3 regions of the Nostoc sp. UHCC 0252 genome follow, and region 3 is predicted to be linked to each of the others. Evidence: riboswitches for the same ligand, from Rfam matches in the RefSeq annotation. Region 3 holds a riboswitch; each other region holds the start of a gene.
What was found. Region 3 has a riboswitch for cobalamin ahead of VB732_RS08470 (energy-coupling factor ABC transporter permease). Riboswitches for the same ligand answer to the same signal wherever they lie in the genome.

Region 1 (2,269 bases), on a different contig from region 3:
ATTTTATATACATCTAGCATCCGCTCTATTAATGCAGGTAGTTCGGCAAAAGTTACATATTGATATATTTCACGTCCGAATTTCTGCTTGCTGTCACCAACATAAATGTGATAGCCCTCCACAGTTTCATTGTCAGCCTCAATGCTGACACCGAGCAGAGTAATATCACTCTTGGTATGCTGGGCGCAGGATTTTTCGCAGCCAGTGAAGTGGATATTAACAGGGCAATTGAGAATAACGCGAGTTTCAAGATACTCTGCTAATGCTAATGCATGACTTTTGGTGTCCGTGGCAGAAGAGGCGCAACCCTTTTTTCCAGAACAGGCAACTAATGCACTCTTGATATTAGTTGCTGAGGAATCCAATCCTAAGAAAGCAATTTCTTGCAGGACATCGCCAACCCATTGCTGAGGAATATCTGTTAGCAACAGATTTTGCCAAGGGGTTAATCGAAGAGTGCCGCTACCGTATTTCGTTGCTAAATCTGCTAAACCACGTATCTGGTTACTCTCCAATCGTCCAAGGGGTAAGACGACACCAATGTAAAATAAGCCTTGCTGACGTTGGGGATGGATGCCAATATGCTGATACTTCGCATCTGACCGCTCCCCCAGTCCCTCTCCTACAAGGAGAGGGGAGAATTTCTCACCCTTCCCTATTAGGGAAGGGGGTTGGGGGGTTAGGTCACTGCATAAAAGAGAAAAAGGTAGACGCTGCTCAACTTCCTGAAGATAATTTTCACAACCTAAAGTATTCAATAACTCTAAGAGACGTAGCCGACGCTTACTTGTAGTATTACTATGAGCTAGATAGACATCCGCCAAAGCTGCCAAGACGGGCAAACATTGCTCTGGTGATAACAAAATTCCCATATCGCTAGGCGGTTGCCCCTTTGCGCCGACACTCAGATAAAGGCGGAAATAAACATTACCGTCAACTAAGGCAGCAGCAAATAGGATATCATTCAAGCGATCGCACACCCGAATTATCTCACCACCATCAAAGCAAACGCTAAATTTTGCCGACAATCCAGAAAGCGCCGGATGTGTAGCAATATAATCATCCCAACTTTGGAAAAAAGGGCGAGTGTCGATTAATTCTAGCGGGTCGATACCAGCAGTTGGGCTGGTCATAATATTACGGATGTGGTCTACAACAGGATTACGAGAACCTAGTCCCATATCCTGTAGATGTTTCAGAACCTCAGCATTTATCCCCGTGCGGATTTCGCGGACTTGTAGGTTAGCTCGATTAGTCACATCTACATAGCCGCCACCGTGCTGTTCTGCTATATCTGCGATCGCACGGCACTGCTGACTACTAATAATTCCACCTGGTATTCTAATGCGAGATAATATACCATCGGCGGCGGGTGTAGCATAAAACAAGCCAGGACAAGTGGCAAATCCTGAAAGCAAACTTGGAACTCCTTCCCCGTGCAACGCAGGGAGTATAAGGTGAGTGTGTCTTCTCTGACATCTTGAGAGTTGGCATTCTGACTTGGGTGATCCCATCACAGCTGCGGCACAGTCCCGGAATTTCACCGGAGTTTCCCAACTCCAAGCTTTAGTAATTTAGCACGAGAACGCAGTCAGAATATTTAATGCTTCATATTTTGAATCAACCTATCCACGCCCAAAAGCGTGAATTCGATGGCTCATGTAGTAATCGCCTAATTAGATTTAATAAAAAGACTTCTCCCTGGTTTTACTACACGAAACTGTCTTTTTCTGAGTCAGAGAGGGGCAGATTTGAACGAAAAACATAATTTTGAGCGACTTTCCAATAGCGCGAGAACCGCTTGAGGTCAATATAGCCGTCATACTCAAAAAATGGTTCTACTTCTAGTACTTCCACTGCTATCGAACCTTCTATTTGATTGCAGATATCATCAAATCGGGGGCTGGGACTGTTGGCTGTGACAACTAAATTTGCATCATGTTCTTGAGCAAAAGTTAAAATTTCTTGTCCCACATCGCCACGACGGATAACAACGGGTAACTCCAGCAAACATTCGTAGATAAAAGCGATGCGTTTGAGACTCAGTTGCCATTCTTCTATCAAAGCCTCGTCCCAAACCCAGATAGCTGGCGCATCAGGGTATTGTTCTAATGCGGGATTATTTGGACTGAGGCAGTCTCCATGTACCCAAACAATTGGTTTATTCATTTTTCACTTTTTACCTTTTTTTCCACGTTGCCAACTTTGGCTATTAGCTTGTTTGCTAAATTCCCCTTTGGGAAAAAGTCGCTGTTCTAATTCTTCATAG
Region 2 (2,269 bases), on a different contig from region 3:
CATCAAAAAAGGGATGTTTCTAAAATCTTTCAATGCTTTGACATGATTATCTGCAAAACACCAATATATGCCTCTGTAATCGATAATTTGAGGTTTAATTGGCTAATTGGTATGAAACTAAAGACAGAGAGAGTACAGGCGAATATGGCGTGAGTATGAGTATTTATGTACTTGCTAACGATAAAACTGGGGAATGATTGTTTCTTACGTTTCTATTGTTGAATGATTAGCTTTGATAGCATTTAAGCTTTAATACCTAGCTCTACAATTAGCTATAACAAGCGACATAAGACTTAAGCTTGCATTCTACATGGGACTGAAAATAGAGGTGCTATAGGCGAATATGGCTCAATCCCTAATCTGGTAGGCATATATAAGCTAATCAAGAATATTTTTATCAATTGATAACGAAAAGTTATAAAAATATGGGTAAATGATAAGCTTCTCTCAAATCAGCTAGTTACCCCTATTTCATTGTTTTAAGGATAAAATAGTATTGATTGAGAGAAAACTGAGAGAAAACAAGTTGGTTAGAGCGCTACGTTGACATCGTAGCCAGTACTGGTAAGGACATTATCTAAAATGGACGTAACTGGATTCGAACCAGTGACCTCTACGATGTCAACGTAGCGCTCTAACCAACTGAGCTATACGTCCTTAACCACACGAATATTAACGTTAGCATATACTTCTTGGATCGAGCAAGAAAAAAACCTAAATCTAGCAAACTTTATTATGTGACACCTCGTATCTGTGGCAAAAACCGGGTTTAGCGCAATTGATTAAAAGTCAAAGCCTGGATTTTGGTTCAGAAAAGCAATTCATTTCGCCTTCTAAAGAATGATGCAATATCGCAGTAATCTGACTTGTGGAGCTAGGCAAAGTTACGATATTTGCTCCTTACTCTTGGTAATATCCTTTTATTTAGATGACCCTAGTGTATGATCGATAAGGTTATTCGGTTCTGGTGGGGAGCAGCTACCAGAGGTAACGGGGAAAGTTCGGTGCAAATCCGGCGCTGTCCCGCAACTGTAAACTAATTTGAGATGTAATCTAAAATTTCAAATTGAGTAAGTCAGGATGCCCGCCGAAATAGATTTACCAGTTCCACATATCTGCGAGGTACAGATGACTACTACTGTAAATATTTCCCCAACGAATCCTTTGGGTGTTGCTGACCATACTTTATTTGTTTGCAAAACTTGCGCTAGCGTTTGGCATGAGGGAAAACGCTTAGGTGAAAGCGGTGGTCAAAAACTTTTAAACCAACTTCAGCAGCTTGCACAAGATTGGGATTTACGAGATGAATTTCCAATTAAAGAAGTTGAATGCATGAGTGCTTGTAATCGTTCTTGTGTAGTTGCTTTTGCTGCTAAAGGCAAATTAACATATTTATTTGGTGATTTAGCCGTTGACGGTAGTGCATCTGCGGTACTAGAGTGCGCTAGTCAATACTATGTCAAAGCAGATGGTTTACTGCCTTGGTCAGAGCGTCCAGAAGCCTTGAAAAAGGGCATTTTAGCAAAAATTCCACCTTTATCTTAATGATGCGCGTTTTGATTTTGGGTGGTACGGGAGATGCCGCAAAATTAGCTGCGAAACTGTCGACTATTCAAGGGTTAGAAGCAATCACGTCTCTAGCCGGTCGCACCCGTGAACCCTCAATTCCGTTAGGCGATTTACGGGTTGGATGCTTCGGTGGTGTGGCTGGATTGGCTAGCTATCTGCGTCAAATGCAAATCGACTTGTTAATTGATGCAACCCATCCTTTTGCTAGTCAAATTTCCTTTAATGCGGCAGATGCTGCAACTGAAGTCGGAATACCTCGTTTAATGTTAATACGTCCGCCTTGGGAAAAAGAAAGTGGCGATCGCTGGATTGAAGTCGATAGTGTTGAAGCTGCCGCCGCATCTCTACAAAATCAGGCACAGCGAGTATTTTTGACAGTTGGCAGACAAGAACTCGCCGCTTTTGCCCACTGCGAGAAAATTTGGTTTCTGATGCGGATGATTGATCCCCCTACTGATGATGCTTTAGTACCGCCAGGAAGGATTTTGTGCGATCGCGGGCCTTTTACCTTCAATAATGAAAGGCAAATCCTGATTCATCATAATATTGATACCATCGTGAGTAAAAATAGCGGTGGCGATGCGACAAAACCCAAAATTATGGCGGCGCGAGAACTGGGTGTGAAGGTTGTCATGATAAATCGTCCAGCCACACCGCCAGGCGAACAGGTTACTGATGTTGATGGTGTTTTAAAGTGGCT
Region 3 (2,269 bases):
TCAAATAGTGATTTAAACCAGGGTTGATATCCGGGTTGTATTTCAGTAATTGCTTTTTTGGCTTGATCATCAGAACCGCCAAATTCCCCACTCCGCACAAATATCAATGGTGCAACTGCTAAAGCTAATACAGCTACTACCAACAGCCAGTTACTCAACCCTTTTTTAGATTGACTCATTACCATTTCCTCGCTTGATTAATTGCAACAGTTCCAATTCTTGAGGATTATAAGATTGCAGCCAGTTCCATACCAACACAGTTAGTAATCCTTCACTAATTGCTAAGGGAACTTGAGTTATAGCAAAAATTCCGGCGAACTTGGTAAATGAAGCGATAAATCCACCAACGGGGGCAGGGAAAGCTAGGGCGAGTTGAATAGAAGTTATAACGTAGGTTAGTAAATCTGCGATCGCAGTTGCTAAAAATATGGCGATTTTTTGTTTACCACTCAGCTTAATTGTCAGATTATATATCCAGTAAGCTGCAAATGGGCCAGCGATCGCCATCGAAAAAGCATTTGCGCCCAGCGTCGTCAAGCCGCCATGCGCCAATAACAAAGCTTGAAATAACAATACCAAGCTACCTAAAACCGTCATGGTGAGAGGGCCAAACAGCACCGCACCTAACCCCGTCCCTGTAGGATGAGAACAGCTACCTGTGACAGAAGGAATCTTCAACGCTGACAGTACAAAAGTGAAAGCACCAGCCAATCCCAGTAGTAGTTTTAGTTCCGGGTTAGCTTGGGTAATGCGAGTCAGACTACGCAATCCTAATAAAAAAAATGGTAATGCCACAATCCACCAAAAAACCGCCCACTGCACTGGTAAAAAACCTTCCATAATGTGCATAGCATAAGCGGGTTTGGGGAAACCAACTACCAAGTAAAAACTAATAACTCCCATCAGGGTTAGACTAACTAACGCCTGTTTTTTTCTTTTCATAACCTGTACCTCGCAGATTTATGTTAACGAATTGGTTCCCATCGGCGGGCATCCTGACTCACCTAATTTTGGCTCACAGTTGCGGGACAGCGCCGGATTCACACCGGACTTTCCCCCTTGCGTCCAATGGCTGCTCCCCATCAGAACCGATTGGAGTAACTATATCACTATTGCTCAAGCATCAAGACCGCGAACAAAATAATCCTATCAACCTAAATTGATTGTATTTAACAAAATTTGGGGGTTTAAGTCCCTGCCTAATAGGGGCAACACGTTTTGATGCCTAATTCAAATCCCCGTCACAAAACGTAATTGCAAATCGGAAATTGCGTTAGCGTAGCGGGGCGAAGCCCATTGCGAATTGGTTTAATATGCCCCCCCACTGGATTGAAGTTTTTAGAGAATACGTGGTCTACTAGACAACTAAACGTTTAAATACAATCTGGCTGCAAAGGACACTTCTGAGAATATGGAAACAATACCATTTATGGGTACTTCGTCCTTCGGCTGGCTGTACTGGGTAATACAGCCGCTAGCTCTACACATTCCAGATGGCTTTTTGAACTTACCCGTTATCCTGATCACCTGGATAATTGCCCTAAGTCTAATTACAGTAGCGACTAAGCGATCGCAGGCAGAATACCAAGAACGGGCTGTACCTTTAATGGGAGTTTGTGCAGCATTTATCTTCGCAGCGCAAATGATCAATTTCCCGATTCCAGGAGGCACTTCTGGACACCTTTTAGGCGGAACACTAGCTGGAGCTTTATTAGGCCCCTGGGCTGGCTCGCTAGTTATGGTTGCAGTGTTCATCGTGCAAGCTGTTCTGTTTCAAGATGGTGGACTGACCGTTTTAGGAGCCAACATCTTTAATATGGGATTAATTGGGACTTTTGGTGGTTACTATCTCTATCGCACAGTCAGATTTGCTACTGGGCGCGATACCTTGCGGGGTATGACAATTGGTGCGGCGATCGCTGCTTGGACAAGTGTAATGGTAGCTTCAGTTGTGTGTGCCTTACAACTAGCTGTGTCTGGAACAGTTCCTCTGATGGTAGGTTTGACAGCGATGGCTTCTTGGCATATTGTAATTGGCATTGGCGAAGCGCTGATCACCGTCGTAGCACTCAGCTTTATTTGGCGGACTCGACCTGATTTATTTTACGATCCACCTCGTAAGATAAAATCACCTGTGTCTCGTCCCGTCTCTCGTTATTAAAAGGTGTGTGTTGAATCAGGATTTAATACTTATGAGTAGCAACCTTTCGCGATCGCGCAACCAAGCTTTTGTTATCGCTGGCTTAGGTATTGCCCTGTTGATTGCAAT

Region 1: another riboswitch for cobalamin. It lies ahead of cobG (precorrin-3B synthase); the one in region 3 lies ahead of VB732_RS08470 (energy-coupling factor ABC transporter permease).
Region 2: another riboswitch for cobalamin. It lies ahead of VB732_RS28660 (DUF1636 family protein); the one in region 3 lies ahead of VB732_RS08470 (energy-coupling factor ABC transporter permease).

The regions. Positions count from the first base shown of each region.
Region 1 covers NZ_JAYGHE010000042.1:17,722-19,990, forward strand. The annotation lists gene cobG (precorrin-3B synthase) at 1-1,418, opposite strand, end outside; cobalamin riboswitch at 1,468-1,606, opposite strand; gene VB732_RS21535 (hypothetical protein) at 1,711-2,169, opposite strand; gene VB732_RS21540 (FAD-binding domain-containing protein) at 2,173-2,269, opposite strand, start outside.
Region 2 covers NZ_JAYGHE010000073.1:5,337-7,605, reverse strand. The annotation lists tRNA gene VB732_RS28665 (tRNA-Val) at 584-657, opposite strand; cobalamin riboswitch at 943-1,107, shown strand; gene VB732_RS28660 (DUF1636 family protein) at 1,129-1,545, shown strand; gene VB732_RS28655 (cobalt-precorrin-6A reductase) at 1,548-2,269, shown strand, end outside.
Region 3 covers NZ_JAYGHE010000009.1:82,636-84,904, reverse strand. The annotation lists gene VB732_RS08475 (energy-coupling factor ABC transporter substrate-binding protein) at 1-179, opposite strand, end outside; gene VB732_RS08470 (energy-coupling factor ABC transporter permease) at 166-942, opposite strand; cobalamin riboswitch at 968-1,108, opposite strand; gene cbiM (cobalt transporter CbiM) at 1,412-2,161, shown strand; gene VB732_RS08460 (PDGLE domain-containing protein) at 2,193-2,269, shown strand, end outside.